Regions from separate parts of the Sphingobacterium kitahiroshimense genome, predicted to be linked through region 3. Evidence: riboswitches for the same ligand, from Rfam matches in the RefSeq annotation. Region 3 holds a riboswitch; each other region holds the start of a gene.
The links. A riboswitch is a leader RNA that binds a small molecule or an ion and turns the genes downstream of it on or off. The one in region 3 is predicted to bind thiamine pyrophosphate.
Positions count from the first base shown of each region.

Region 1: it holds a riboswitch for thiamine pyrophosphate, as region 3 does, so the genes downstream of both, thiM (hydroxyethylthiazole kinase) here and thiS (sulfur carrier protein ThiS) in region 3, are expected to answer to the same signal.
Region 2: it holds a riboswitch for thiamine pyrophosphate, as region 3 does, so the genes downstream of both, M2265_RS14725 (TonB-dependent receptor) here and thiS (sulfur carrier protein ThiS) in region 3, are expected to answer to the same signal.

Region 1 covers NZ_JAOQNK010000001.1:6,000,873-6,011,996, reverse strand. Annotated here, with positions in the region: gene M2265_RS25680 (CPBP family intramembrane glutamic endopeptidase) at 1-234, opposite strand, end outside; gene M2265_RS25675 (LytTR family DNA-binding domain-containing protein) at 308-1,168, opposite strand; gene M2265_RS25670 (alpha/beta fold hydrolase) at 1,450-2,394, shown strand; gene M2265_RS25665 (DUF4091 domain-containing protein) at 2,580-4,364, opposite strand; gene tenA (thiaminase II) at 4,543-5,193, opposite strand; gene thiD (bifunctional hydroxymethylpyrimidine kinase/phosphomethylpyrimidine kinase) at 5,180-6,013, opposite strand; gene thiE (thiamine phosphate synthase) at 6,010-6,648, opposite strand; gene thiM (hydroxyethylthiazole kinase) at 6,648-7,442, opposite strand; TPP riboswitch at 7,505-7,598, opposite strand; gene M2265_RS25640 (efflux RND transporter periplasmic adaptor subunit) at 8,052-9,200, shown strand; gene M2265_RS25635 (efflux RND transporter permease subunit) at 9,220-11,124, shown strand, end outside.
Region 2 covers NZ_JAOQNK010000001.1:3,310,790-3,321,913, reverse strand. Annotated here, with positions in the region: gene M2265_RS14740 (hypothetical protein) at 1-951, opposite strand, end outside; gene M2265_RS14735 (nucleotide pyrophosphohydrolase) at 1,102-1,428, opposite strand; gene dtd (D-aminoacyl-tRNA deacylase) at 1,433-1,891, opposite strand; gene M2265_RS14725 (TonB-dependent receptor) at 2,022-4,442, opposite strand; TPP riboswitch at 4,503-4,628, opposite strand; gene M2265_RS14720 (amidohydrolase family protein) at 5,259-6,428, shown strand; gene M2265_RS14715 (acylphosphatase) at 6,463-6,744, shown strand; gene M2265_RS14710 (oligosaccharide flippase family protein) at 6,756-8,267, shown strand; gene dusB (tRNA dihydrouridine synthase DusB) at 8,280-9,278, opposite strand; gene M2265_RS14700 (outer membrane beta-barrel family protein) at 9,586-11,124, opposite strand, start outside.
Region 3 covers NZ_JAOQNK010000001.1:2,232,959-2,244,082, reverse strand. Annotated here, with positions in the region: gene M2265_RS10155 (hypothetical protein) at 80-1,033, shown strand; tRNA gene M2265_RS10150 (tRNA-Leu) at 1,178-1,262, opposite strand; tRNA gene M2265_RS10145 (tRNA-Gly) at 1,277-1,352, opposite strand; gene fabF (beta-ketoacyl-ACP synthase II) at 1,663-2,907, opposite strand; gene M2265_RS10135 (TetR/AcrR family transcriptional regulator) at 2,911-3,468, opposite strand; tRNA gene M2265_RS10130 (tRNA-Leu) at 3,775-3,859, opposite strand; tRNA gene M2265_RS10125 (tRNA-Gly) at 3,873-3,948, opposite strand; gene M2265_RS10120 (HesA/MoeB/ThiF family protein) at 4,136-4,846, opposite strand; gene thiH (2-iminoacetate synthase ThiH) at 4,873-5,994, opposite strand; gene M2265_RS10110 (thiazole synthase) at 6,004-6,774, opposite strand; gene thiE (thiamine phosphate synthase) at 6,762-7,412, opposite strand; gene M2265_RS10100 (thiamine phosphate synthase) at 7,520-8,116, opposite strand; gene thiC (phosphomethylpyrimidine synthase ThiC) at 8,113-9,927, opposite strand; gene thiS (sulfur carrier protein ThiS) at 9,955-10,203, opposite strand; TPP riboswitch at 10,225-10,323, opposite strand; gene nudK (GDP-mannose pyrophosphatase NudK) at 10,510-11,088, opposite strand.

The sequences.
Region 1 (11,124 bases), 3.8 Mb from region 3:
TACACTGTCGGATAAACCCAATTTTTCAGGAATATGTCGATAATCTTTATGAAGAATCCCGACGGTAATAAATAAAGGTATCAATGTTATCATATATGCCGTAACATGTCCCAAGGCTTTGGAATACGTCACTGAGAATACACTTTTTAGTATTAAGGCAAAGAAATTGGCATCAATGTAAAAGTAAATTACAAACCCAATAATGAAAACTAAATAAAATCTTAATCTGTCCATAGTTGTTTTTTTATAATTACGAATATAGGCGACTTAAAACACCATGGAAAAACAAAGTGGTCGTTAGCAAATATTAGGGACGAACGGCAAACTCTTTTAAAAGAGGAATAACCGGAATAATATAATTTCTCGAAACCGTGACCTCCCTATCTATATTTTCTAATGATATTTTATATCCGGCAGTATTCCCTTTAAATTTCGTCACCTTTCTTAAATTAACAATAAAGGAGCGATGCACTTTTTGTATCGTGTCACACTCGACCTGATCCAATAATTTAGTCAAAGAAATCCGGACCATTTCTTTTTTTAGAATACCCTTTTCATAAAAATGCAGGATACAATAATTATCGGCAGCCTCTGCAAGAATAAAATCATCAACATCCATTTCCTGATGAAAATTAGCATAGTCGGAAACAATACATAGTTTCAAATTATCTTCCTCTTCTATACAATTATCTGTTTTTTCAATATGTTGATAGTTCTCTCGCACTTCATTAGATCGATCTTTATTATTGAGGTAAATAAATCGTGCCAAGATATAAATAGATGAAACTGGAATTCCTAATGCCGCAGTGTAACCAAACATATACAAAAAATTTTCAACAGAGAGCTGCACTTCACTCAAATACAATGAATTATATAAGTATGCAAATATTGAAATCAGAAATAAAATTAAAAAAGCCTTAAATAATTCCAAACCTATTGTCCATTTCTTTTTCCACTGCAAGGATAAAAGATTGACAGTACAAAATGAAAATGAAATCATTACTGCGTATGGAAATAATAACAAATATTTATAGGTATGCTCAAACTGGCTAGTTCCAAAAGGCTGATAAATAATCAATAACACATAGAATAAGATGCCTACAAGTGTTGACGTTAAAATAATTTCTTGATGTGATTCACTGTCTGGATAAGCAGCATCTAATATCATCGCTATTTTTGTTAAAAATGGTAATAACCAAATATCTAAAAGTTTAATAACACAAACAAATCCAACACTGAGAATTAATTTTTATATATGCTCCTTCATTTCATCGTGTCTAAAAGTAATAGCGATGATTTACTCCTTCCACAGGATTAATATGGACATTTACCGCTGATTCAATGGTATTTACCGAACACCGCTAGACAAAATGAAATATTTCATTCAAATTCAGCTATAATTAAACCGTTACAAAAAACATATAAGTATCTTACCCTTAATAATCACTTATGAAATTAATCGCCGCTGTTTTCCTCATTACCTTTTTTGCAATATCCTCAGTCTTAGCTCAGGTATCGGAACGAAAATTGGTGTCCATTAACAATAAAAAAATGGCTTATCGTACATTTGGACTTGAAAATAGAAAAATCGACGAACCTATTGTTGTATTTGAGAGTGGACTCGGTTCTTCTGGAGGAAGTAATGGCAGTTTATTCCCATTTATTCAAGGTAGCTTTGCAGGTATTGTTTACGATAGAAACGGAATAGGTGAATCTGAATTAGATAGTGCAGTAAAAACCGATGCCGATGTCGTAAAAAGACTTCACGACTTACTGACTACTTTAAAAATAAGCCCACCCTACCTCCTAGTTGGACATTCAATAGGCGGGCCATTTATTCGTTTGTTTGCTTCAAAACACCCTGAAGAAATAGCTGGTTTATTTTTCATAGATCCGACTGATTTTATGCTGACCAAAGAAGAGGATGATGAAGTAAAGTTTAAAACAGGAAGTAAAACAGGATATCAGGAACTTTTGAATATAAACCTTCAAAATATCATTAAAGACCCGTCCACATCGACAGGTTTCCGACATGAAGCAGAGAGAGAACTGAATGAAAGTACGCCACATTTTTTCAAAAATTATACTTCTTTACCACCACTACCTGACATTCCAGTTACCGTAATGATTGCATACAGTAAGCATATCGAACAATACGAAACAAAGATGAATGAAGAGCTAAACTTGGATATCAACTTAATCCCGTGGTGGAAAGAACTCGATCAACTTCGTATAGAACACTATGCTGAGATGATAAAAAATAACCGTAACAGCAAGCTGATCTTACTTCCAAAATACAGTCATGGTATTCATCAACAGGATCCAAAGCTGGTTGCAGAAGCCTTAATATCGATATATAACAGTACCTTACGATCCTCTAAACCCAGTAACTAGATCAAACCATCATCAGCTTATAAATAACGACCTGATCTGACCAAAACAAAAGATCATACATTAGCCATAAGGATAAAATCAAAAAACCGAAAATATAAAAAAAAAACCTCCGAAACTCTTATTCCGGAGGGTTACAAATAATGATTATAGCAGTCGCAAAAACAAGTGCTAATATGAATTTACAATTAGTTCGTTATCTTAATCGATAGCTCATTCAATAGGGCCTTAGCTTCGTTTAGATTTGAATTCCAAACTTTAGTTCTTTCTGCACTATTTAACTTCTGGATCGCCGCTTCGAAACGCTTCAAATCCTCAGTCAATCCCTTCTCCTTAAGCGCTTTCTTGACGATTTGCACTTTTTCATAATCCTGAACACCTTCGAGTGTTCTTTCATAGCGGATAGAGCTCCGCCCATTTGGATACACAATATAGGTATCACCCGCTGGCCAGGTACGGAATCGGGAATCTAAAATTGGGTTTTCTACCCATGAGTTGAATGCCCAATGCAGTAATCCATCAAAATCTGCCGCTTCAGCATACCAGCCCATATAAGCAGACTCCGCAGGATCTGAAAACGTAAATTGATTTGGAAAATTATTGCCACAATACACATAAAAAGTAGTAATCAAACCTCTTTTTTTACGATCTAGCAAATCTTCATGAGAAAAGGGATGATTTGCAGCAATACTAATATCTTTACTGTCAGGATAGCGCTGATACGTTTTCTGATTATCCGCATAAGAAACGCCTAAAGTTGGCGCCACCTTCTTCAAAAGAGATAGAGCACCATCAACTTCTTCTTTTGTGCGTTCATCCATGGCGATGTTTGTAATTCCCAACCAGCCTTTTGAATCCAAATGTTTTACAAGATCCTTTAGGAAAGGGGTCCATAATTCCTCAAATGCGGGTGTACCTGGTTTTGCAACAACATTGACAACTTCATTTTTTGCTACATCGCGATAATGTATTTCATTATTCCATGGGACAATCGAATAAATATTGATCATTTTTTTAATGCCTAGGTCCATCATAAACTGAACCCAACGGTCAAATACTTTATAATCGTAAGCCCAAGTACCGTCTGCATTTTTATTCCAAACAATCATGTCAGCATATGGATCATAAGTCTGTACATTCCATGGATCTTTATTCATGGTTGCAGTGATCACTTTCTGTCCTGCATCAGCTAACATTTTCATAACTGGTTTCATCGCTTCAAAATGGGCATCACTCCACATTTCTAATCCACGCACACGTGCTACAGCCGATGGATGTTGCCATTGATCCAAATGGAAGACCCATTCACTAGGCTTTGGCAATATATTTTCTAAAACAGTAACTTTTAATGTTAATTGGTCAGTAACCTTTCCTTTACTCTCGATGCGCACTTTAGCTTGATATTCTCCAGGGGTAGCATCACTCGGGATCTTCACTGTCAGCCAAACAGGGCGGACCTTGCTAGCTTCAAGATCGAATGATGTTAAATCATCTAGCATATCTGGTGATAATGAAGAAGCAAAGTCCTCTTTCTTCCGATATCCACAGCCAGCGGCAAATTCATCAGTCATTACGTAGCGAACAAAACGTGCTGAAGCAACATTTGAAGACATTTTAGCACCCTTTATACCTTTGAAATCTGATATAGTCACCGTAACATCCGGAGCAGTCTCTTGCGTCCATAATAACACTTGTGATGAAACACGTTCTCCACGCCAACCTACTACTTCATCGCTAACTTTCTTCTTCAAGTCAGGAACCAATGATTTAGGATACCGTTTATCAATTGTTACGAATGAGCTATGTACGCCCTTCTTAACCGCAGACCAGTCTGACAATGTATCTTTCGTTGGATCCGCCATTTCTTGAAAATTTACCATTTCAAAGGCCGGTGTCTGTGCCTTCACCGTTTGTACAGTCCATAGCGCTCCGACAAGAAGTGCTGACGCTAAAGTTGTATTCTTAAAGCTCATATTTATATAACTTATTTTTCAATTCAGATTCATCCTACCGATTTGATTACTTTTTAAACAAGTATATTTAAAAACTAATCACAAAATATATTTTCACAATATGAAGCAAACTAATTAAATTTTAAGATGTATACAAATGCTAAACAAGAACAAACGATTGCTCATTTTTATCACCCCGTTAAGTCCATACTTTTTCATTGTAAGCAGCCTCCCAAAATTGATACTCCAGTCTAGATGCTAAAACAAATGCTTCACTCATCTTATTACGAATAGCAACAGTCGTATTTGCAGCTACTTGATCACACATAGCAATAGCTTGTCGTACAGAAATAGCAAAATCTTCTCCTCCATACGTATCAATCCATTTTTGGTAAGGATTATCAACTACTTTTTCTTGTCTGGCAATAAACTCCCCCACTTCTTTATATATCCAAAAACAGGGTAAAGTTGCAGCCATCCCAACCTCTATAGGATCTAGCGCTGCTGTACTTTTTAGGTAATGCACATAATGATGGCAAACAGGCTGAATATCACCTTTCTCGGCAACACCAAAATCCTTAAAATAAGAGTCGTGCAAGGCATTTTCCACGACAATTGCATTTTCTCCAAAACGCATATAGGATAGCGCATCTTGAACATCATGTGCTCGAGCACCAATAAGGGCTAATGCTCGACCAAAATGTTCAAGATAAAGCGAATCTTGAGCCATATAAAATTGAAATTTTTCTTTAGGCAAATTTCCTGTCGTAAGTTCCTTTATAAAAGGCATGTCTAATATAGACTGATATTTATCTGAGATACTATTCCAAACCTGTTCAGACCAATTCATATTTAATTTGTTTTTGAGGATTAAAAAAATGATTTAAAGGACCATTGCCCATTCCTAATTGTACATCTGCCCCTTGCTCTATTGCCGCAAAAACATAGTTTTGCGCTAAAGAAACTGCTTCAGATATCGTATGCCCCTGTGCCAGATAAGCGGCTATTGCAGATGACAGCGTACACCCGGAACCATGGGTATTCTTTGTTTTAATTTTTTTACTTTTAAATATTTCGGGACGGCAATTTTTATCAAATAATATAGATTGCAGCGTATCCTGCTCCAGATGCCCCCCTTTTACCAAGACACGCTCACAACCTAATGCAAGGATGCTTTCCCCTGCAACGTACATATCTTCTAAAGTTTCCACTGATAACTTGGCAAGTATACCTGCTTCATCCATATTCGGTGTAATCACATCTGCTAAAGGGAATAGTAGGTCGATCATTGCTGCAATAGTTTGTTCCTCAATAAGCCGGTGGCCACTAGTAGCAACCATAACAGGATCAAATACAAGGGGTACTTTTTTATATTTCTGAAGCGTCTGCGCAATTGTAATAACCAATTGTGGTGTATGGACCATTCCAATCTTTATGGCATCAGGAAAGACATCGTCCATAATAGATTCAATCTGATCTGCTACAGCTTCAAGTGCTATGGGATAAATCTTTCGGACTCCCATCGTATTTTGCACAGGCAATGCTGTCAATACCGAGGTAGCATAGCATCCTAATGCCGAAAAAGTTTTGATATCCGCTTGTATTCCGGCTCCGCCACTTCCGTCGAAACCTGCGATCGTCAGCGTAGTTGGGTATCGGTATTTTTTCATTTTAAAATTTCATTTTTAAGTTCAAATGCTGCTTTTTCTGGATTTTCACTCCCACATATCGCAGACACTACAGCTAAACAATCGGCACCTGCCTGTATAACACGACGAGCATTTTGTATATGGATATTGCCAATAGCAACCAACGGTTTATCTGTTCGTTGTCGAATATTCACAATACCTTCTAAGCCCCATTCTGTGATGGTATCCTTTTTGGTTTCAGTATTGAATACAGGGCTGATACCCAAGTAATCGGATAATGGAATCTGCTCATTTTTCAACTGTTCAAGATTTTCAATAGAATAACCGACCAGAGGTCTTGGGCTATACCAAGCTTTTCTAATATGACTAGGAGAAATATCATGGTTACCTACATGAATACCAGCCGCACCCAATTCTTGGGCCACTTCAAGATTATCATTGATGATTAAAGGAATCCCATATTTGTCAGTGATCTCTTTCAATTGGTGGGCTTTTGCCAAGTAAAGACGGGTCGTTAGCTCTTTTTCTCGAAGCTGTATAATATCTACACCACCAATAATAGCGCGCTCCGCAACAGGAAGATAATTTATTCCACGACAATCCTGCTCTGAAATCACAAGATATAACTGATAAGGAAAAGAAGTATCGAAATCCATTATATGCTAAATTTTAATGTATTCCCAAATTCAGTTTCAGTGATGTTATATAGCTTATCAAGAAGTTTAACCTGCAGACTACCCGGTCCATCACTTTCCTTTTCAGCTAGTTCTCCAGCTACTCCCATGAGAGCCATTGCAGCAGTTACTGCCTCTGTTTTATTGGCTATTACAGCTATAAAGGCTCCAACAATCGCACTTGCAGAACATCCTAACCCGGTTACCTTTGTCATCAAAAGATGTCCATTTTTTAGATGAATCTCCTGACTCCCAGAAATCACAATATCAGTTTCGCCAGAAATACAAACAACGGAACCATATTGTCGATGAAGATCTAATGCGGCTTTAACTGCTTCACCACTTTGAGAAGTACTATCCACTCCTTTCGTCTTTATAAGATTAGATTTGTTTAGTGCAATAATTTCAGATGCATTACCTCTTATGACAGTTGGTTTTTCACGAAGCAATTCTTTTAGAATATGATCGCGATAAGATGTCGCCCCCGCTCCAACAGGATCTAAAATCCAAGGTTTCCCTAATTGAGAAGCAGTATTTGCAGCCAATAACATAGATTCTGACCACACTTCATCTAATGTTCCTATGTTAATAACAAGTGAATCGCTGATAGTGACCATCTCGACTACTTCAGATTTAGCATGAGCCATAATAGGTGAAGCTCCAACAGCCAATAAGGCATTGGCAGTATTATTCATGACGACAAAATTAGTAATGTTATGTACGAGTGGCGATTGTGCTCTTACTTGTTGGATATGCATCCAAAGTGTTTTCTCCATATTCATTTCATTTAATAAAAGATTGAATGCTTTAGGAAAAAACCACATACAAAACAGCACAGGTGTACTGTATTGCTTTTCCCTACGTCGGTATTAGCCGTGTCAGGTTCAAAGGGACTCTCTCAATTCTTTTTTAGAATACCCCTAAAGCATAACAAAGATATAAAATATAAACATTCATTCCCATCGCATGAACATTGACATTTTGAAATAATAATTATTATGTTGAGTTTATCTATAAAAAATCACATGACATAATTGTAAAAAAACACAACACATTGATTGTTTTGACATTAAAAACCATTCTGATCACAAAAAATTCCATCAACAGAAAGCAATAAATTACAAAACTGCTGTTACATGAAATAAAAATAATATAGCTGTTGCTCTCGATAATTTTAAATTTAACATCCTAATTGTTACTAGACTTAATTCTAATTTTATCGTATTAAAACAAAAACAATCGGCTATACTTACCAATTTACATCGTGATGATTCAGTAGATCACTATTTCGGTTCAGAAGCTATTTTCACCAGTTCAGTCAATTATTTCTTTCTTAAACCATCTAATCTTCTGTTATTTGTATTTGAAATTTTAATCATAAAAAAATGGTAAAGCAAGAATTCAAAGCAACAAACAATTTCAATCTATATACAGCCGTATTTGCTTTCGGTTTATTATTTATTTCATGTGGCGGACAAAAACAAGATGGATCGTATGAACAACAAGCTGTTCCTGCTGATTTCATTGAATTAAAAGAATCTCCTACTACGATCGTAGAAACTTATCCTGGTACCATAGAGGGAACAGTCAATGTCGATATTAGAGCACAAGTTTCTGGTTACCTCGAAGTAACATATGTGAAGGAAGGACAATATGTACAAAAGGGGCAATCACTTTTTAAAATTAAAAGTGATGTTTTTAATGAACAGGTGAACAACAGTAAAGCTTCGTTACAATCGGCACTAGCTGCACAGGCAAATGCACAGATTGAATTAGAAAAAATAAGACCTCTAGTTCAGGGAAAGGTTGTTTCAGACCTACAGCTAAAAACTGCACAAGCGCAATATGATGCAGCAAGTGCTCAAGTGGCACAAGCCAAATCAGCAGTGAGCTCTTCACAGTTAAACGCTGCCTTCGCAATTATCAAAGCACCAGTAAGTGGATATATAGGCCGTATTCCGAGTAGGGTCGGAAATTTGGTCACACCTTCTGATGTCAATCCATTGACAAGTTTATCTGAAATCGATCAGGTATTTGTTTACTTCAACCTCAATGAAGCAAAATTTATTGCTTTTATGAATGATAGAAAAACAGATGCCGGAATGAACACGGTAGAGATTATCATGGCCGACGGTAACAAATATAATCAAAAAGGTCAGGTTGAAATTGCAAGTGGTAACATTGATCGTAACACAGGAACGATATCACTAAAAGCGGTATTTTCAAATCCAGATAAAATTTTACGCTCAGGAGGTGCAGCGCGAGTGGTTTTAACTAAAAGTCTGAACAGTGCAATCAAGCTACCTATGGCAGCAGTGAAAGATATTCAAGACAAATTTTTTGTTTATGTCCTCGCTGACAGCAATAAAGTGGCAATGAAACCTATTGAAATAAATGGTAGAACAGGTGCAGATTATATCATCAAATCCGGCGTAAAAGCGGGCGATAAAATAGCCGTAAATAGTATTGACCAATTAACAGAAGGAATTGTAGTTCAACCTAAAGTAATCAGTCAAGACTCATTAAAAAATTAATTTTTAGACGAGTATCAACATGTTAAAAAAGATTATAGATAGACCAGTAATGGCCACCGTTATTTCGGTTGTGCTATTAATATTGGGTGTTATAGGATTATTAAGACTTCCTGTAACAAGATTTCCAGATATATCTCCACCCACCGTAATGGTTTCGGGGAGTTATCCTGGTGGGAACAGTGAGGCCGTGATCCGCTCAGTGGTAACACCACTGGAAGAGCAGATCAATGGTGTGGAAAACATGCAGTATATCAAGTCTACTGCAAGTAATGATGGTTCTTTTTCCATTTCCATTATCTTCAAACAAGGTGTCAATCCTGATCAGGCCGCTGTAAACGTGCAAAACAGAGTACAACAAGCAACGCCCATACTTCCAGAAGAAGTAATCCGGATGGGGCTTACAACCTCAAAGCAACAAAACAGTATGATCATAATTTTCAACGTGTATACGGAAGATAATGAAAAATATGATGAGTTGTTTCTTCAAAACTATGTCAACATTAATGTCATACCACAAATTAAACGTGTACCTGGTGTAGGTCAGGCACAAGTTTTTGGTTTAAAGGACTATTCGATGCGTGTTTGGCTCAATCCGCAGAAAATGGCATCTTATGGTTTAGAACCTGCTGATGTAAGTAAAGCCATTGGCACTCAAAGTTTAGAGGTGGCACCCGGTAAATTGGGTGAGGAATCGAATGCGGCATTGGAATACGTTATGCGTTATAAAGGTAAAAAGAGTCAACCTCATGAATATGAAAATATCGTTGTTAAACGTGATGGCGAACTTTTGGTACGCTTGAAAGATGTAGCACGTATAGAATTTGGCTCTCTTAGTTATAGTGGAAATACAACTATGAGTGGTAAAAATTCAGTTACTGTTGCAATTCTCCAGACTACGGGATCTAATGCAAATGACATCGAAATCGGTGTACGCGATGTATTAAAGAGTGCTTCCAAAAACTTTCCTCCCGGCGTAGACTACACGAGTTTGATGAGTACAAAAGAGCGTTTGGACGAAGCAACAGGCCAGGTGAAATCTACTTTGATTGAAGCATTTATTCTGGTGTTTATCGTCGTATTCTTGTTTTTACAAGACTTTAGATCGACCATTATACCTGCAATTGCTGTACCGGTAGCGATCATAGGAACATTTTTCTTTCTCCTTGCTTTTGGTTTCACCATAAACGTATTGACACTCTTTGCACTGGTACTTGCAATCGGTATTGTCGTCGATGATGCCATTGTGGTCGTCGAAGCCGTCCATAGTAAAATGGAAGGTACAAACATGACCGGAAAAGAGGCAACTCATAGTGCTATGGGCGAGATCACAGGTGCAGTTGTATCGATCACTTTAGTCATGTCTGCGGTATTTATACCGATTGGTTTTATGACAGGATCTGCAGGTATTTTTTATAAGCAGTTTGCCTATACATTAGCGATTGCAATTATTATATCTGCGATCAATGCATTAACCCTTACTCCTGCCCTATGTGCCTTATTATTGAAAAATAATCATGCCGAGGGTCAACATGGAGAAGTCGAAAAGAAAGGATTTGGAAAAAGATTCTTTACTGCATTTAATGCTGGATTTGAGAATTTAACAGGTAAATATATCAAAGGGTTACGGTTCTTAATTGTTAAAAAGTGGATCGGTGCAGGTTTAGTTATTGTGATTACTGCACTAGCAGGCTGGATGATGATCAGTACACCAAAAAGCTTTGTACCGATGGAAGATGATTCATTTATTATCTTCAGTTTAAGTATGCCTCCAGGTACTGCCTTAGATCGGACAACTGCCGCTGCTGCACGTATAGATGATATGTTGGAAAAAGAAGAATCAGTACAGAATAGTACCATTATTACAGGCTTCAATATTTTATCAAATAGTGCCAGTCCAGCATATGCTATGGGTTTTATCAAGTTG
Region 2 (11,124 bases), 1.1 Mb from region 3:
ACCTCCATATCCAAAACCTGATCCTATGCCTGCTGATATCGAGAAGCTCGTACTGTTTTCTTCTGCTAAACCATAGAAATAGTATTCGTCATTTTCCATTACAAGTGGATAATATCCATAACTTGTGGAGACATAGGTTTCGTCATTATCTACCACGGCATATATCTGTGAATCTTTTAATTTTACTTTTTTCCCTTTTTCATTGGTGTAATAATAGTATTTGATTTTGCCTTTTTTATCTTTCTCATCAACTAGCGGATAATCTGGTTTTTGGTTTTTTAGAGTTTCATAGCTCATATAAATCCCGTCCACGAGATGTTCTGCGGCATATAATGGTAATTTCTCTTTTTCCTTGTAATCAATGTTTTGGATATCATGTAAGGTTAATGATTCGGACGATATGTCTTTTACTTTTAAATTTTTACGAATGAATGAATCTATAATGAGGCTTCCTTTTTTTAATAATTTGTTGGAGACATCGATTCCTGAAACTTGAAAGCTACTGTCGATATGATTTAATGGGAAATAATTGTTCCCTTTTTTTTGATATAGATTTGCTCTGAAATCAAAAAAGCCCTTTTCTTTGATTCCACCACCAATTTCAGAAAATGATAATCTTCGAATTTGCAAAAGCAATGTATCTCTCTGCGTATTTCCATTACTGATTGTTTCTAGATATTTCTGCAATTGATCTTCAAGAGCTGGATTTGCAACTACAGTAGCGGATTTTCCTAATAAACCTTTTTGTATGATTCCGTAATGAGTTGTATCTTTTCTTGAATCCAGGATCTGGATCTTTTGGTATTGGCTACCATTAACGATTTCCTGAGGGTCATATTGAAAGGTAAATTCTTTATTTCTATCTTGTGCTGAAGCGTGTGTTAATCCTGTAAGTAAGATTGCTAAAAGCACATGGTGTTTTAATGTATGGACGTAATGTGTTAAATTCATTTCCAGAGGGAATTAATGATCTGCATTAAAGATAAAGAAATTAAAAGGCTGTATCAAGTTTCTTGATACAGCCCTTCAACAGTTTGCATGCAAACTGTATTAAAATTAATTTGATACTTATATAACGAACTAAATTATAGTAATGTTGTATTACTTTAATTTTTCATTGTTTTTATGTCGATCGGCGTCACGGATTGATTTTTTCTCTAAATTTTTTTCTAGCGCATCTGTTAAATCAATACCGGTTTGATTGGCCAGGCACATTAATACAAAGAGAACATCGGCCATTTCATCCGCTAAATTTACTTCTTTATCAGATTTTTTAAATGATTGTTCGCCATACTGTCTTGCCATAATTCTAGCAACTTCTCCAACTTCTTCCATTAGCATTGCTGTGTTTGTTAATTCATTAAAATAGCGAATACCTGTTGTATTGATCCATTTATCAATGGTCTCCTGTGCTTCTTTTATTGTCATAGTATTAGAAATTATCTTTATCCTGTGTATTCATTATGATGGTAACGGGCCCATCATTTAATAAATCAATTTTCATATCTGCACCAAATATTCCCATTTGCACTTCGCTGTTTATTAAAGTGCTAAGATAGTGGGCCATTTGTATGTACATTGGCTGTGCTTTATCTGGTTTGGCTGCACGGATAAAAGAGGGGCGATTTCCTTTTTTTGTTTGTGCGAATAATGTGAATTGGGATATAAGTAATATTTCACCACGTATGTCTAGCACCGATCTATTCATTAAACCGTTTTCATCATTAAATATTCGAAGATTGACGAATTTTTGTGCCATCCATTTCATATCTTCAATTGTATCTTCCTCTTCGATCCCAATAAGGATTAGTAAGCCGTCTTTAATCTGACCTGTTATTTTGCTATCGACCGAACAGCTCGCCCTGGAAACTCGTTGTATTACTGCACGCATAGGACAATATTAAGAAAAAAATGCCAACTATTGAGTTTGATCTGATTAAGTATTGTTGACGTCATGGATCTTGAAAATGCTGTAAAACAACTTGCGCCTTAAAATAATGTTGAAGGCGCAAGTTGTTTTATTAGAATTTTACGTTTAGGCTTAACATAAAATTTGTTGTAGCCTGTGGATAGTAAAAATTAAAATATTTTCGAGATGTACCGTCCATATAACCCCAAGTATATCCGTTGGTTTGATATTTTTCATTTAGGATATTGTTGACAGTAAGTCCAAGGTCTATATTTTTCAAACCTAATATGGAGAAATTATAAATAGCTCTAATATTGTTTACAAATGAAGGGTCTATACTTCTTACTTTGGCTGAACTATTGTCCAGATATTGTCTTGAAATATATTTTGATAATAGTGCAATTTCTACTGAACGAAGAGGGCGATAAGTGAACTCGCTTGATAAAATAGTTGCCGGAGAAAGTGCAATATCTGTTTTTTTAATGAATTCTCCACTCGTTTCATCCGTGTAATTTTTGATTTTGTTCTGACTTAGTCCCGCTGTTGCTTTCCAACCAAAGTACGCTGAAATTTTCCATGCGGCATCTACTTCTAAGCCTATTCTATAGCTATTTGGGATATTCATTCTCAATGGAGAACCTACATTATTAAGTGCTCCGGTCGGAATAAGTTGATCTTTATAGAACATACCATAAAAGTTCGTACCGATGTTAAATGTTTCATTATTGAAGCGGTAGCCAGCTTCGATATCTTGCATTTTCTCTGGTTTGGGATTGTTTCCTTTTAGATCAACAAAGTCATTTCTGACAGGTTCTTTACTAGCATAGGCATATGAGGCGTATAAATTTGAATTTTCATTGATGAGGTAAGTAATTCCTAATTTTGGATTTACAAAATTGAATTTTCTTTTAAAATCCATTCCTTTGATTTTATCGTCATCACCTTTTACTTGGTAATTAATATTACGATACTGTATATCCGCAAATAATAACCATTTTTCGAATGTAAAGTCTGCTTTCAGAAATGTACTGATGTCATCTTTTTTAGCATCATTGAGATAGTATTTATCCCCTAAGTTGCTGGCGGAAGCATATTTTGCCCAGATTATTTCACCGTAATGATCTCCCTTATATTGATTTGCAGCTCCACCCCATGTCAATTTTATTGTCTGTGAAGGATTATAGTTGAAGGAAAAGGTAGTCCCATAGAAGTAATTATCTAACCATCTTCTCCTTACCAAATCGGTTTGTTTGATGGTATCGGTTCCTGAAATGACTGGTGGTAAATTGTATTTTGAAAAGTCGTCTTCAGGTCGGAATTCTTCGTAATAGCCTGCACCTCTGGTGTAATGTAGTGCCGCATTAAAAATTAGTTTTTCATTGATAAAATTGGTGTAATGTAACTGGTGATGTGTTTGCGTGTAGTTGTCTGTTTGGTTTTTATATAGGTATTTGTTGTAAGTGCGACCAGAATTTAATAGATTTTCTGTTTCTAGCTGTGTATAGCCATCATTGACGGCATAATCTTTCATCCCCGCTACATCATTGTTTAATCTTGGCTCTGGTGTTCCGTACCAAGATTGATATGTTTTTTCCTTGCCAGAGAATACAATGGCCTTTAAAATATGTTTGTCACTATAATAACCTCCATCTACATAAAAAGACTTTAAATCGGAAGATGCTCGGTCGATATAGCCATCGCTCAAGATACGTGAGAGACGAACATTAAAGGCAAATTTATTATTTAGTAGTCCTGAACCTACTTTCAAAGTATTTTTCCAAGAATTATAAGAGCCGAAAGAGTTGTTGAATTCTACGTACGGCTCTTTTTCGAGTGTATTGGATTGTATGTTTAGTGATGCCCCGAATGATCCCGCCCCGTTTGTAGAAGTTCCAATTCCTCTTTGAATCTGGATACTCTCGGTAGAGGATGCAAAATCGGGAAGATTGACGAAGAATGAGCCCATACTTTCCGCGTCATTCAACGGAATTCCATTCAATGTTACATTTATGCGGGCATTATCAGATCCTCTTATTTTCATATTTGTATATCCTATACCTGCTCCTGCGTCCGATCCTATGACGACAGATGGTGTTTGATCTAGTAGGTATGGAATATCTTGTCCGAAATTGTTTTTAGCGATATCTTGTTTGCTAATATTTTTATAGGTTGTAGAAGAGTTGTTTTTGGCACGTGTTGCCATGACCAGGACTTCTTCTGTTTTTATAGCACGTGGTTTTAGAAAGATTTCAAGATCAGTATTTTGTACCAGATCAATCTGCTTCTTTTCTGTACTATAGCCTATGTAAGAGATTGTTATGGCGTATTGTCCATCAGGTAATCCTGAAAACTTTGAAGTGCCATTTCGATCAGTTGTTAAATTCTTACTCTGATTTTTTGTCAGAACGATACTTGCGCCCTGTAACGATTTTTTTGTTTCATTGTCTAAGACTTTGATGGATAAAGCGTTTTGAGCTGATACGGATAATGTTATTCCTAGAAATAGCACTGTGCTGATTAAATTTTTAATCATGTTTTTTAATTGAATTTTGAGTTAAACAAACTATTGCTAGGGGTTACAACAGTTTTTCACTTATTTAACTAACCTTTTCCCTCCGCCAGCATTATCTGGATCAGGTGCACAACACATAAATGTATTGTTGGGTATAATCTCAGCCTTTATTCGTGTTCGTAGAACAAGGCACCCCTTATTGATAATGCGAAGGTATTAAATAAAATCTGTACTAAAAATATAATGTAAAAATGGATGTTGAGGAATTGAGTTTTGGAATATCAATTTGTTTTGCTCGTAAAAATAAGTGGAATAGATTTTCGTTTATAGGATTGTATTATGATGAATGTTGTGTTGCTTTATCTTTAGCTTCTTTCGGATTTTAAAGTAGCTGTATTGATCCGGTTTCTTTTTTTAATAACTAAAAGGATGTCCATTTATAATTCCATGATTTATTGATGCTTCACTGACATAACGTCATTGAATCGCTACAAAAATGAATAAAATTGTGGTTTTTAGATAATATATTGGCTGAATTTAAACTTATTCCCTACCTTCAAAAAATATGCTAAAATTCAAACTTTTAGCTCATGTTAATTATTTTTAGCAACAAGGGAGTTTTTATTAAGGTTTAAATTTATGTTACATTCTTATAAGTTAATTTATCTAAAAGTCTTTGATTTTTATCACGATTAAATAATTAAACTAATTGTGTAAATTTGTTTTTTTTAATGGTAATATTTTTTTTACTAAATTTTGGCACGAATTTTAACGTTAATAACCACAGTTCCTTTGCGTTGACCTGAATGCTAAGTAACTATTAAAGTTTTTATAATAATGAAATATTTTAGCGCTACCTATATCTTACCAATTACATCTTTACCTATTAAAGATGGAGTGGTAAAAGTTAATGATGATGGTGAAATCCTTGGGATTTATGAAAGTAAAGACGTAGAATTGAGCGGCCAGCATATTGAAAAATTTGAAGGAGTTATTGTTCCTGGATTTATTAATGCGCATTGTCACTTAGAATTGTCCCATATGAAGGGTACGATTCCGCAAAAAACTGGATTACCAGCTTTTCTTTCTTTGGTTATGACAAGTCGTGGCACTTCTTTAAAAGTGATTGATAAAGCGATGGCTGCTGCTGATGAAGAAATGTACAATAATGGTATTGTGGCAGTTGGAGATCACGTGAATTCTGATAACACATCTAACATTAAGGAGTCTAGTAAGATTCTTTACCACACTTTTGTTGAAGTCTTCGGAGTAGAGCCGGATGAAGCTGATGGTCGATTGCAGGAGGCTAAGGATTTGATTCATGAATTTGATCCAGCACATTCTTCAATTACACCACATGCTCCTTATTCTTGTTCGAAAATACTTCTGAAGAAATTTAAAAAAGCGGTTTCTGATGTTAATATTATCAGTATTCATAATCAAGAGAGTGATGAAGAAAATCGATTGTTTCGTTATAAAACGGGAGGATTTATCGATTTCTTTAAAGTAATAGGGAAAAATCCTGATTTGTTTAAAGCTCAGGCTAGAAATTCAATTCAGTCATATTTACCATATTTACCTCATCCTAATAAGTTGATCTTGGTTCACAATACGTATACGTCATTGAAAGACCTTGATTTTGTGGACCGAATGGGCCGTGATATCGTATGGTGTTTATGTCCGAAGGCGAATCTTTATATTGAAGGTCAATTGCCAAAAGTAATGAACTTTGTAAACGATAATCAAAAAATTGTAATCGGTACAGATAGTTTAGCATCCAATGATAAGCTTTCAATTTTAGATGAATTAAAAGTGTTACATAAACATTTTGATAATTTAGATTTTCAGCAATCTATCCAGTGGGCTACTATTAATGGGGCACAGGCTTTAAATATCGATGATAAATTTGGTTCAATTGAAGTTGGTAAAAAACCAGGTCTTGTTCTATTAAAAAATATGGAACATTTTAGATTATCTGATAAAGTTACGGTGCAAAGATTAGCATAGTAAAATACTCAAAATCTTCTGTACTTTTGTTGATATGAAACATGTTAATATTTCTATCAAAGGAAAAGTACAGGGGGTTTATTTTAGGTTATCTACCAAAGCAGTTGCCGACCAATTGGGTATTAAAGGGTTTGTTAGAAATTTAGCGGATGGTTCTGTTTATATTGAGGCAGAGGGTGATGATTTTGCTCTAGATTGTTTAAAAGAATTCTGTGAAGAGGGACCTGAGCGCGCAGTAGTGGAAGAAGTGATTTGTGAAGAGGGCGTCTGGGAAGATTTTAAGAATTTTGAAGTGCTAAAAAAATCGTCTAAATAAATCTTAATATCTTGTCTGTTTTTAAGAAATTTGCTGGTCAAACCTTGATCTACGGTCTCAGTACTATCATCTCTAGATTACTGAATTTTGTTTTAACGCCAATTTTCGTTCGTAAATTTGAAGCTTCCACCTATGGAATATTTACGAATATGTATTCTTGGGCAGCTATGATCAATGCATTCCTAGCTTTTGGGATGGAAACAACCTATTTTAGATATTTACAGAAAGTTGAGGAGAAGGATAAATCTAAAGTATTCAATAATAGCTTTGTTGTCACCATTTTTACTTCTTTAATTTTTCTATTAACTATTCTTATTTTTTCTAATGACATTGCGCATTGGTTTGCAAAAGAAAATATTGACTCTGTAGGTCAATATAAAAGCTATATTTACTTTGTTGGACTTACTTTAGTCGTTGATGCACTTGCTGTTGTTCCTTTTGCCAAAGTTCGTGCTAATGGTCGGCCATTGCGCTACGGCGTATTGAAGTTAGTCAATATCATCACATTTGTTATTTTAAACTTGACATTCATTGTCTTCATACCTTATTTACTTCAAGATTTTCCGGATACTGAACCATATTTTTCTAGCTGGTATATAAACTCATGGTTGGGTTATGTGTTTATTTCTAATTTTGTAGCGAGTGCAGTGACATTGTTGATGCTGTTGCCCGAGATTAGAACATTTAATTTTAAAATTGATCGGGTGTTGTTAGGTGATATGTTTCGATATAGCTTTCCTATTTTGATCGCTAATATTTCATTTATCATAAACGAAAACCTAGATAAGATTTTAATGCCTGAATTATTACCGAAAAGTATTGCTGACCGAGATGTTGGTATATATGGTGCTATTGCAAAGATTGCTGTTTTCTTAAGCATTTTCGTGCAGGCATTTCGTTTAGGAGCCGAACCTTTTTTCTTCTCCTATGCCAAAAATGATAATTCGAAAAAGGTTTATGCAATGATCATGGAATATTTTGTGATTGCTATGATGGTTGTCATGATCGGATTGTCTGTCAATATTGAATGGCTTAAGTATTTTATTCAAGGAGGATCTGCTTCAGAGAGTGCAGAATATTGGTCGGGTCTATTTATTATTCCTGTTATTTTATTCAACTATGTGATGCTTGGGATATATATGAACCTTTCTGTGTGGTATAAACTTTCTGATCAAACACGATACGGTCTCTATATTTCAGGTATTGGGGCTTTAATTACAATTATATTGTGTTATATCCTGATTCCGCGCTACAGCTATGTCGGTGCAATTTATGTGACGACCATAACTTATGGTGTAATGGTATTTTTATCCTATTTTTGGGGACAAAAGAATTATCCAATTCCTTATAAGATCTTTAAAATTGGGGCTTATATGTTGGTTGGTACTATGATCGTTTATATCCATTACATAGTATTTGACCGGAATTTTTGGATTGGCAATATGATGTTGATTGCTTACTTATTGGGAACCGTTTTTGTCGAGAGGAAAACGGTAATGAAGATGTTGAAGTCTAAAAGTTAGAAGAAGCTATTTTTAATAAATAGCTTCTTCTGCAAAGTTATGTTGTATTTCGTCTAACACTTCTTGGATCTCTTCGAATGTCTGAAGACTGACTAATCGCATTCTGTATTCTTTAAAGTCTGGTATACCTTTAAAGTAGTTTGAATAATGACGACGCATTTCGAAAATACCTGTTTTAGGTCCTTTCCATTCAATTGATTTAACCAAATGTGTTCTGCACACATCTACACGTTCAGCAATTGTTGGACCGGCTAAACGTTCTCCTGTGTTGAAAAAGTGTTTTATTTCTCTAAATATCCAAGGATATCCAATTGAGGCGCGACCAATCATAATACCATCAACTTCATATTCCTGGCGCCATGCAATTGCTTTTTCTAAAGAATCTACATCGCCGTTTCCAAAAATTGGAATTTTAATGCGTGGATTACGCTTAATATCACGAATCATAGACCAATCTGCTTGCCCTTTATACATTTGTGCGCGTGTACGTCCATGTATTGATAAAGCTTTAATACCGATATCCTGTAAACGTTCTGCCACTTCATAAACATTTTTGGTGTCATCGTCCCAGCCAAGGCGGGTCTTCACAGTAACTGGTAGATGTGTTCCTTCCACGACTGCTTTTGTCATTGCGACCATACGATCGATATCTTGCAATAAACTAGCACCTGCTCCACGGCAAGCAACGTTTTTAACTGGACAACCGTAATTAATATCGATTAGATCTGGATTTGCTAATGTGCAGATTTCGGATGACTGTCTCATGTGTTCGATTTCGGAACCGAAGATTTGTATACCTATTGGTCTTTCATACTCGAAGATATCTAACTTTTTACGTGATTTTGCTGCGTCTCGAATTAATCCTTCTGAAGAGATAAATTCCGTATACATCATATCTACCCCATTTTGCTTACAAACAAAACGGAATGGCGGATCACTTACATCCTCCATTGGAGCTAGCAATAATGGAAAGTCTCCTAAATCTATATTTTCGCCAATCTTAACAGACATATTTGATTTTTTTACAAAGATAACAATTTTGAGATAGTTCTATTTATGGTGTTTTTGATATGAATGTCATATGATGATTTAGGAAATTCATGTTTTATTGTTTATTAATATGCAGGGCAGGTTTCTTGCTAAAATGTGCTTCTTCGTAAAGAGATTAATTAGTAAGGATATATGTTCTGAAGTTTTCAAAGTTGTTGGTATTTACAACGCTCGAATAAGTATAAATAGAAAACAGCTATCAATTTCTTTTGATAGCTGTTTTCTATTTATACTGGTGTGGAATATCACCTTTGCATCGTGTTGATTTTTATAATCTATTTTTGATATCTTCCGAACCTGTTGAGCGTTCTTTTGCTCTGTTATCTGAACCTCCAAATCGGTAATTGAATGATAAAATTGCTGTTCTGCTATCTGGATTTGATTTTCCTATTAATCTCACTGCATTGGATACTGTTTCATATCGACGGTTATTGGTATGAAATATGTCGTTAACGACCAGCTTAATCGTTGCTTTTTTACTTAAAATGCTCTTTTGTATTCCACTGTAAATAAGTCCGTAACTTTTGATATTCGTTAAACCAATGGTCAGACCAGAGTTATAATTTCCTCCAATCTCTACAGACCAATCTTTGGGTAGTTTGAAAGTATTTTGTGTATTTAATGATAACGTATTGCCTGATCTTTTGATTAGTTCATTTTCTTGTGGAATCTCATATTCGTTTCTGTAATAGTTTGCAAAATGTGTAGCTGTCCACCAGGAAAATAATTGTGTAGGAGCCATGAATGATACGCCAAAATTTTTGAATGAACCGATATTTTCGGGTCTTTCAAAAGTGATTTGTTTGTTTGTAGGATCTAATCCTATGATATCATTTACGACATTAGATCTGTCTGCATAATTTAACGTAAATATATATTTGTTAGCTAGTGTATAGTTAGCTTCATAAGCGTGCTCGTAAGCAGGATCTAGTTTTGAATTTCCTTCTGAATAGGAGAAGGGGTCTGTATAGACGCGGAATGGGTTTAGACTCCAGAAGGATGGACGCTCGATGCGATAGCTATAGCTTAGTTGTACTTTATGATTGTTATTGATGCTATAAGATAAAAATGCTGATGGGAAAAACTTTAAATAATCTTTAGAGAACTGTTCATTTAAAGTTATTTGATTACCATCGGTAGATGTGTGCTCTGCTCGTAATCCTACTTGTGTTGAAAATTTGCTCCAAGTTTTTGATAGATTCACATAACCTGCTTGTATCGTTTCTTTATAAATGAAGTGATTACTTGTCGATAGATCTGGAACATAACTCTCATTTAGCAATGTATCATACCGCAAATCGTTTTCTGTCCGGATATGACTTGCTTTCCAACCAGTTTCTAGCTTAAAAGTTTCATTAAAAGGGAGGGTATAATCAATTTTTGCAACATAAACCTTACTGTCTGAGGGAATATCGCCAGTGCGTGATGATAAGGGGCGTATATTATTTTGATTTTCATTACTGTATTTAGTATTTAGTGTTTGATCCATTTTGGAATAATGGTCAATCATATCAAAATCCACTTTTAGTTCATGTCCATTTTCGTTGAACTTCAGGTTATAATTGATGTTATATAACATGTCTTCCCATCTTTCTTTTCCTTCGGTTATGGTTGAAGCCGACCAGATGAGATCTTTTGTCGCATAGTTTCTAAAATAATTGGTGGTTGGTTCATATTTTGGATATTTACCAAAGCCTCCATTTACTAGAAATCCCAAAGTCTGTTTTGAACTTAAATAAAAATCCATACCAACTCTGAAATTATTTGAACGCAGTTTCGGTTGAATTTTGTTTTCCTGTTGGGAGTA
Region 3 (11,124 bases):
TTGTGATAATTGCATTTAAAATTGTGACAAACAATAAAAAATATTTTTAATTTTGTGATTATCGCAAATAATTAAACCAATGTATCAAGAAAAGCTAATCCAAGAAATATATGAAAAAATCGACGCTACTAAGTCTATTATAGAAGCCATTGCAAATGCGCTTGATATTAGTTATGATGCGGCACATCGAAGAATTTCGATGAAAAGTAAATTTTCGATAGAGGAGACAGTTCAGCTGGCTAATCACTTTGCAATTTCTTTAGATAAGATGTTTCAAAAGAGTGATCATGTTTTAGTAAAAAAAACGACAGAAATCCGGACACCACATGACCTTTCAACTTATCTGGAAAATTCCTTTAAGTCTTTAACAGAATTCAATCCTGATCTTGGTACGTCCCTCTACTATTCCGCTAAGGATATTCCAATTTTCTATACCATAAATACAGGATTACTGTCAAGCTTTAAAAGATACGTCTGGCTCAACTTATTGAGTTTTGAGGGGCTGGAAGTATCATTCGAATCTTTTTTATCGAAAAACCCCTTAGACAATGGCGGAAAAAAATTGAACGATTATTATTCCTCCATCAGAGTAAAAGAAATTTGGAATGATACAACTATCAATAGTACGTTACAGCAGATCATGTATTTTTCACAAACTGGTTTATTGACCGCAGCGCACGGGACGATTCTCTGCGATCAGGTCAAAGAGCTTTTGTTTTCGCTGGAGAAGAAATGTGTTCCGAATAATGACCAATACCAACTGTATTATCATGAACTGTTGATATTAAACAATAATGTTCTTGTTTCGAACAAAGATAGAAGGGCTTTATTTGTCCCCCATACCATGTTGGGATATTTTATCACACACGATACTGACACCTGTCAACACGTTTCAAATTTTTATCAGCACCAGCTTAAGAATTCCAGGTTGTTAAACACAGCAGGAACAAGGGATAAGAAAATGTTTTTTAATAAGGCTTATCAAAAAATTGATCTGTATAAGGCAAGAGTAAGCGCGATGGATGAAATTTGATTTAATGCTAATGGGTCGTTTATATAACTGCAGTTTACAGTTTCGATCAGGTGTTGCTTTTAGTATGAAAATCTAGTATTTAATAAAAATATTTTAGACGGCATAGAAAACAAGAAAAGCTCATCTTTTGGATGAGCTTTCTTGTACCTAGGGCGGGAATCGAACCCGCACTTCCTTAACGGAAACAGGATTTTAAGTCCTGCGTGTCTACCAGTTCCACCACCTAGGCAGGTGATATTAATGTGGAGCGAAAAACGAGATTCGAACTCGCGACCCCAACCTTGGCAAGGTTGTGCTCTACCAGCTGAGCTATTTTCGCATTGCTAACAGTTAACAAGTTGTTTTCTGTTTTGGTGATGCAAATATACGGCGATTTTTATAAAATCAAAATTTGAAACCATCATTTTTTTAATATTTAATGTAATGACCTCAAATATTGGCTCTTATTTTTTAGATTGAAATGAATAACAGAAAAACACATTGATCTGAAACTGGAGTATAGATGTTTTTTCAAAATTTTGCACCTATTATACGATGCACTATTTGTACATGTTTCAAGTAAAATGACAGCCTTTCTAAGCCGTCATTTTAAAATGTTCATTTATAAATTTTCTAAAAGTAGCCGAGATCTAGTGCTCTATTTTTTTGAAAATGGAACAAGCGATATGACCACCAAAACCAAAAGTATTGCTCATGGCTATATTTACTTTTTTATGCTTTGCTTTTCCGAGAGTTAAATCCAATTTATCAGCAAATTCTGGTTCTATTTCTTTAGAGTTTATCGTAGGCGGAACAATATCATCTTGAACCGCCTTAATACAAGCAATAGCTTCGATAGCTCCAGCAGCTCCCAGTAAGTGCCCTGTCATTGATTTTGTAGCGCTAATAGATACCTCGTTGTTAAAACCAAACATTCTTCCCATAGCTTTCAGTTCACTTTGATCGCCCATAGGAGTAGAAGTTGCGTGCGCATTGACATATTCTATATCTTTTGCAGCGATATTCGCATCCTCCAAAGCAAGTTTCATTCCCAGAAATGCCCCGTCTCCTTCAGGATGTGTGCCCGTAATATGATAAGCATCCGCCGCTAAACTTCCTCCAATTATTTCAGCAATAATCGGGGCATTTCTTTTAATCGCACTTTCATAGCTTTCCAATACGATAGCCCCAGCACCTTCTCCTAATACAAAACCGTTACGATGAATATCAAAAGGGCGGGAGGCACCCAAATAATCTTCATTACTTGTTGATAAGGCTTTAGATGCATTAAATCCACCGATGGAACTTTCGGTTATAGACGCTTCAGAACCTCCGGTAATAATCATATCTGCTTTGCCCCAGCGGATATAATTAAAGGCATCAACAATCGCAGTATTACTTGCAGAACAAGCAGAGGCGGTCGTATAATTTACTCCTCTAAGTCCATATTTAATGGAGATAACACCTGAAGCAATGTTTAAAATACGCTTAGAAATAAAGAACGGACTGAAGCGTGGTATTCCATTTCCTTGCTTAAACTCCGCTATTTGTTGCTCAAATGTTGAAACCCCGCCATCTCCTGAAGCCCAGATAACACCTATCCGATCTTTGTCCAGTAGATTGAAATCAATCTCAGCGTGGTGAATAGCCTCATGAACGCTAGCTAATGCATATTGCGTAAAAAGATCTAATTTTCGTAATTCTGATTTTTCCATGAATTGTAAAGGATCGAAATCTCTTACTTCACATGCGAATTTTGTTTTAAAGTTTGTCGCATCAAATTTAGTAATCATTTTTGCGCCACTTTGTCCCATAATCAGTGCATTCCAAAATTTATCTACGGTATTTCCTAAAGGCGTAATCGCTCCAATACCTGTTATAACAACTCTTTTCATCATTTAATCGTTTTTAATTAAATCTTCTTTAATAATTTTTTGTATGAGAGTGAAATCTTCATCACCGGTCAGTCTAGTAATTTGTACACTTGCAATCATCGTGGAAATAAGTAAGACGGCTTTTGTTCTAGGCTCACCTTTAAAATGAAAAGTACCCTGTTCTTGACCATATTTAAGCCATGCAATCACCCAATTTAACACCTGTTCGGAAAAAACCTTTAGATGTTCAATTATACCTATATCTAAAGTATTGTAATCAGTAGATAGCGATCCAACGATACATATTTTATTGTCATTTTTAATATTCCTGTATATAGAGAGGAACTTGTCTAGTTTTTGTAGTGGAGACTTATCTTCAAAATCCTTTTTCATTTTGTGAAAGTTTTCAATATGATAATCTATAACTGCAATTCCCAAATCTATCTTTTGTGGAAAATGATAATGAATAGAAGCTTTTTTTATTCCAACGGCATTAGATATATCAAAAAAGCTAAAGGCATTGTAACCCTTATCCCGAATCAGGCTATCAGCAACTCGTATGATTTGTTCTTTTGTTGACATCAATTATTTTTTTGTAAATATACAAACCTACCAGTTGGTAGGCAAGGGTTGCTGATATTTATTTGAGATCAGTGGTGTGGTTGGATTTTTCCGCATGATCAGGCCTACCTGATTATGCAAGAACTTTTTTGAAGGGAGCGGATGTATTATCGCTGGGGTTATTGTATTTTGAAATACATGATGATCAGGATTTAAAATCCGAAATTTAAGTTTTAAGGGATATCTTGGTCAATTACATGTAAAGGGAGGCAATTCGAAATATTTAAAATAAACAAGAAAAGCTCATCTTTTGGATGAGCTTTCTTGTACCTAGGGCGGGAATCGAACCCGCACTTCCTTAACGGAAACAGGATTTTAAGTCCTGCGTGTCTACCAGTTCCACCACCTAGGCAGGTGATTTAATGTGGAGCGAAAAACGAGATTCGAACTCGCGACCCCAACCTTGGCAAGGTTGTGCTCTACCAGCTGAGCTATTTTCGCTTTTGATACTGCAAATATAGGGAGATTATAGATACTACAAAATGTTTTTTTATAGCTTAAGCGTAATTCCCTCAAATGAAGCGAGATAATTTTTATCCCGCTTCAAAATACGATGTGTTTAAATTTGAATTCACCACCTTGCTAGATATGTAGGGGAACTAATACAAGCTTTCATAGTAGTCAAAACTTAAAATGAGAGCGTAGTGAATCTCCAGTGGTAAGTATCAACTAGCGTCAGTTTGTCGGAATCAACAGGTAGATCTGTTATAATTTTTAATACCTGCATGGCCATCATACTTCCCATGATTCCAGGCAGAGGGCCTAATACCCCATATTGATCACAGCTAGGAACATCTTTTGGATGGGGAGGCTCTGGAAATAAATCACGCAATTGTTTACTGCCCATGTAATTGAAAACAGCCATTTGACCTTCGAAAGCAAGAATACTTCCATACACCAAAACTTTGTTGGAACGTACACAAGCATCGTTGACCAGATAGCGTGTAGTAAAGTTATCAGAACCATCTACAACAATGTCATATCCCGCTAGGGTAACATCAACATTCTCCGAAGTGATTTTTGTCGCAATGCTGTCGACTTGGATGGATGAATTGAGTTCGCGGATATATACTGCCGCACTTTTTACTTTTTGTAGATGTACACTTTTTTCATTGTGTATAATTTGTCTGTTGAGATTATGAATTTCTACATGATCAAAATCAACAATCCCTAAATGACCTACTCCAGCAGCAGCGAGATATTGAAGAACAGGCGAACCTAGTCCACCTGCTCCAATTACAAGGACTTTTGCCGCCATAATTTTCTGTTGCCCTTCAACACCAATTTCATTAATAAAAACTTGGCGGGAGTATCGATCAAAAGCACTGTGCTGTTGCATAAATACGATAATTTGTGTTATAATTATTATTGCCTACCAGAGTAGCTTATGTCCCAGTCTTTCATAATGGGATCGTATCCAGCCTTTCTGATGATACCTTGGATAGTTTCCATACTGCGCTCATCACTGATCTCAAATTGTTCAAGCGACTGTGGATCGACCACATAGCCTCCTGGATTTGTCTTCGAAGCGGCGCTCATGGTCGTGACACCGATAGGAATGATATGGTCTCTAAATTTCTCGCGTTCACGAGTTGATATGGATATTTCTAGATTTTCATTCCATAAACGATAAGCGCAGATCAATTGCAGTAAATCACGATCTTCCATAATAAAATTCGGTGTGGATACACCTTCCGCAGGTCGTAATCGAGGAAATGAAACTGAATATTTTGTACGCCAATAATGCTTCTCAAGATAATCAATATGTAACGCATTGAAAAAGCTATCGACACGCCAGTCTTCTAGACCTAAAAGAACACCAAGACCAATTTTATGAATTCCGGCTTGACCTATACGGTCTGGTGTATTCAGCCGATACTCAAAATTTGACTTTTTGCCTTTTGGATGATATGTTTTATAAACCTCTTGATGATAGGTTTCCTGATAGACAAGCACAGTATTAACCCCTTCTTCCTGCAGAATACGGTATTCTTCTAAAAGCAGAGGTTGTACTTCAATGGATATCTGCGCGAAGTGGGGCTTCAGCAATGCAATCGCATTTTTAAAGTAATTGATCTCAACTGTTTTATTGGCTTCTCCGCTTACCAATAATACATGACTGATACCCATAGATTTTAGCGCCATGGCTTCTAGCAGTAATTCTGTATTTGAAAGTGTTTTGCGCTTGATCTTATTGTCCATACTAAAACCGCAATAGGTGCAGATATTCTGACATTCATTGCTTAGATATAAAGGAGCATATAACTGGATTGTCTTACCAAATCGACGTTGTGTGATCTGTTGCGTTAATTGGGCCATTTCTTCTATTTCAGTAATGGCCGCAGGAGAAAGGAAGGTTAGAAAATCAGTTAAATTTCTTTTTTCTTTACGGAGACTTCTTCTGACATCCTCAACTGTGGTATTATATATCTTTTCCTTGATTTCCTGCCAGCTGTATAGTGTAAATAGTTTCTGAAAAGTTTGCATAAAACGTTCTTAATCGATTAAAAATGAAGTTAGCGGACTAGAAGCGATAGCACGATTTTCTGATATACCTAATCCTGCCTGATAAGCTTTGCGACCTGCTATTACAGCTTCTTTAAATGCCGTCGCCATCTGTATCGGATATTTTGCGGATGCAATAGCTGTATTGACTAAAACAGCATCAGCACCGATTTCCATTGCCTTTGCAGCATCGGAAGGAGCACCAATTCCAGCATCAATAATAACAGGAACTTGGCTTTGGGCGATGATCATTTCTAAAAAGTCCAATGTTCGAAGTCCTTTATTACTTCCTATGGGTGCAGCTAAAGGCATTACTGCCGACGTTCCAGCTTCTTCTAGTCTTTTACAGAGCACTGGATCTGCATGCATATAAGGGAGCACAATAAAACCGAGTTTTGCAAGTTGCTCTGTAGCCAACAATGTTTCGATCGGATCGGGCATCAGGTAGCGTGAATCTGGATGAATTTCGAGTTTTACCCAGTTCGTTTCCAGGGCTTCACGAGCAAGTTGTGCGGCCAAGACTGCTTCTTTTGCATTACGTGCTCCAGAGGTATTGGGGAGTAAATTTACGTCAGGGATCTGTAAAGACTCGAGAAATGTGTCTGAGGAAGACTGATGGTCCAAACGCTTTAAAGCCATCGTGACCAATTCAGAACCCGATGCGACGATAGATTCCTTCATTTGTTGCAGACTTCCGAACTTTCCTGTTCCTAAGAATAGTCTCGATTGAAATATCTGATCTGCTATTTTTAATGTATCCATTGTAGTTTATTTTTAAGTTCTTGAATGTAGTGAGGGTGTACGGTGATTAAACTTGACAGTGCTATCCCATAAATGCCAATATCTTGTAGGGGAACGATATCATCAAGTGTTATACCGCCAATAGCGTAAATCGGCGGATAGTTTTGACCGTTGTTTTTTAAATGATAAACGATGTCTTGATATCCTGTTAAGCCTAATATTGGACTTAAATTGTTTTTAGTTGCGGTGAACCGTAAAGGGCCAAGACCGATGTAATCGCAGTTTTCTGTGATGCGTTGCTGTACGTCAGAAATATTATTTGCTGTACCACCAATTATTTTGTGCGGTCCTAATACATGTCGGGCCTCTTGTATGTCAGTATCTGTTAATCCCAGATGAACTCCAGCAGCATCAATGGTTTTGGCTATGTGCAGATAATCATTGATAATAAGCGTAGCACTATGTTGCAAGCAATGCTGTTTAATACGACGTGCTAATGCGAGCACTTCATCTTTAGTGCCTTGTTTCCAGCGTAGCTGAATCCAATCTGCACCCGCTTGTAGTGCATTATTAATGTTAGTCTCCTGTTCAATAGCCGTATCTCCCTGCGAGATATACTGTATCTTACTGAACGTGATATTTTTGGGGTATGCTGTCATTGCTATTTCAATTTTTTTACTATCGCATTTTTCTGCTCAGTATAATCCGGTTTGGGCATTTCCTTCTAATCATCTGTAAAGGAATGAATTACCTGTAAGAGCAATTGTTACAGGCAATACGCATGATCTTTTATAAGACAATTTTTAAAACTTTTTACAGGTTGTGCACTCTTCCATATTGTTCCTAATAAAGCTACACCATCGACGCCGGCGTCATATGCAAGGCCTAGGTTTTCGGAATGGATACCAGCAAGCCCAATTAATTGAACTTGCTGATTATTCCGAAGTTTTAGCTGATCTTTGATAGTATGCTCCTTACCATAACCTGGTTTTGAAATACTTGAAAACATCGGACTAAACAGTGCATATGACCATTGGTTATCCAGTTGATTAAAATCTATCATACTGTGTACAGATGTTGATCGGATTACGGTATGACTATACTGATTTTGTTTTTTTGATTTTCGATCATATTCATTAAAATGTAACCGGTTTAAGTTTAACTTTTCGGCTAGATGATGATGGCTATGCATGACAAGACGATTTCGATATTGCGGATCTATTCCATAAATAAATTGACACATATCATCATCCGAAAAATTATATTTTCGAATATGCAATAGTTCCAATCCTGCATCCAGTACACTGTTGATGGTCTGGAGTTCGTTATCAATATCATGCTCGGCTGTCAAGACGATGATCATAAGTATAATTCTTTACCTTGTTCGATAAACTCTTTTGACATATCGATCATGCCTTGTTCTGCAGAATCCCGGATTTCCTGTGTGATCTTCATCGAGCAGAATTTAGGGCCGCACATCGAACAGAAGTGAGCAACTTTAGCGCCGTCTGCAGGTAAAGTTTCATCATGAAATTCTCGGGCTGTGTCAGGATCTAAGGAAAGGTTAAACTGATCTTCCCAACGGAACTCAAACCTCGCTTTACTTAGAGCATTGTCTCGGTATTGTGCACCAGGATGTCCTTTAGCCAAATCTGCCGCATGTGCAGCCAGTTTGTAGGTGATCACGCCATCCTTTACATCTTTTCGGTTAGGTAAACCGAGGTGTTCTTTTGGGGTAACATAACAAAGCATGGCACAGCCGAACCAGCCAATCATTGCCGCGCCAATTGCTGAGGTGATGTGATCATAACCCGGAGCAATATCTGTTGTCAATGGGCCTAAAGTGTAAAATGGTGCTTCTTCACAAACCTCAAGCTGTTTGTCCATGTTTTCTTTGATCATGTGCATAGGTACATGACCTGGACCTTCGATCATAACCTGTACATCATGTTTCCATGCTATTTTGGTCAACTCACCCAAGGTTTCTAATTCAGCAAATTGTGCAGCATCGTTAGCATCAGCTATAGAACCTGGTCGCAGTCCATCCCCTAGTGAAAAAGCAACATCATATTCCTTCATAATCTGACAGATCTCTTCAAAATGCGTGTAGAGGAAGTTTTCTTTATGATGGAACAGACACCATTTTGCCATAATCGAGCCACCTCGGGAAACAATACCTGTTACACGTTGTGCTGTTAAATGGATATAACGTAAAAGTACTCCTGCATGGATGGTGAAATAAGAAACCCCTTGTTCGGCTTGTTCAATTAGTGTATCTCTGAATATTTCCCATGTCAGATCTTCTGCAACGCCTTTTACTTTTTCCAAAGCTTGATATATAGGAACTGTACCAATTGGCACCGGAGAATTACGGATGATCCATTCGCGTGTTTCATGAATATTTTTACCTGTTGAAAGATCCATAATTGTATCAGCACCCCATCGGCATGCCCAGACAGCTTTATCAACTTCTTCTTCAATGCTTGAGGTAACGGCACTATTACCAATATTAGCGTTGATCTTTACCAAAAAGTTGCGGCCGATGATCATCGGTTCGCTTTCTGGATGATTAATGTTGTTTGGAATAATTGCTCTTCCGGCGGCAATTTCTTCTCTTACAAATTCAGGGGTAATTAATTTCTTTGGGGTACGGGCACCAAAACTGTGACCGGTGTGCTGATGATCCATACCTTTAGTTGCTGCTTCGATTTGCTCAATACGCTGATTTTCGCGAATGGCTACATACTCCATCTCTGGAGTTATGATTCCTTTTCTTGCATAGTGCAGTTGACTTACATTTTTACCCGCTAATGCTTTTTTAGGTCTATGGCTGTATTCAAAACGGAGTTCATCCAGGTTCGAGTCTGCCAATCTTTCTTTTCCATAATCTGAACTGATTTGTGATAAAACTTGAACATCTTTTCTGTCCAATATCCAATTTTCACGAGTTCTAGGAAGACCTTTGCGTATATCAATCTGTGCTTGTTCATCCGTATACGGACCAGAAGTGTCATAAATAGTGACTGGAGGATTGATTTCTATTCCACCCTTGCTAAGTTTGGTCGGACTTAATGTAATTTCACGCATGGCAACCTGAATAGGATAGAGCTGACCTGAAATATAGACTTTTTTTGAATTTGGAAATGGGGTCTGGGTAATGTTTTGTTCTAACATGATGGTATAGTAATAGGTATAAGAGATTTATCCGCCCTGTGTTGCAGCGATAATTAGAATTGAGTCCTGATGCTGTAGTTTGGTTGTTGCCCAAGCCGTTTTGGGTATAACCTGGTTATTAATAGCGACAGCAATGCCCTTGCTTTTTGCTGGGAATTCCAAAAGCATCAAACCTTCCAAAGAGGAGGGGGGCTGTTCAAAAAAACGTAATTGGTGATTAATTGTGAGTTCCATTCCTTTTAAAATTTTTAAATAAAAAACTTTAGGAATGGCCACAGTTGTGCCGGTATATGCACAATGAAGACATCTACTTTTCCCTACGCCAGTATGATCCGGATCAGGTTCTAAGGGTAAAATCTCAGCCTGCAAATTTTGCAGACACCCCTAAAGTTTCCACTAAACTAGGTAAAAAATCTCAATAAACGAAAATAGGTAGATTTATTTTAGTCTGTCCATCTTTTTGTGACAGAACCATATACTTTAAGAAGTGAAGTGTTTTATTGATGGGGACTGCTGGTATAGCGAATAATGATTCTCCCTGGCAGAGGTGGAGTTATGGGCAGGGAGAATCAATGGCAAATACTATAAAATATGCTGGAGTTTAATATATTGAAGCAGCATAATGGTTTTGGCATCTTTGATTTCGCCATTATCAACCATTTGCATCGCTTCTTTTATAGGCAATTCCAAAACTTCAATATTTTCTTCCTCCTGTTCTAGCCCACCACCTTCACTGACTTTCATTTCTTTAGCATATTCGGCTATAAAGAAATACAGAATTTCTGTGACAGATCCAGGGGACATATAAGCTTCAAATATTTTACGTACATCTGTAATTTTATAACCCGTTTCTTCTTCAGTTTCTCTTCTGATGCAATCCTCGGCATTATCTTTATCCAACAAACCTGCACAAGCTTCAATCATCATACCGCTCTCATTTCCATTGACAAATGTAGGTAGACGAAATTGACGGGTAAGGATAACTGTTTTCTGTTCTTTGTTGTACAGTAAAATAGTGGCACCGTTTCCTCTGTCGTATGCTTCCCTGCTTTGACTCATAATGGTGCCGTCCTTTTTCAAATATTCGTAAGTGATCTTTCGCAAGACGTACCAATTGTCTGATAAGACCTTGGTTTCTGTGATTTTGATGTTATCTATCATGATTGAGGTATTTCAAATTCGCATTATTAATAATTG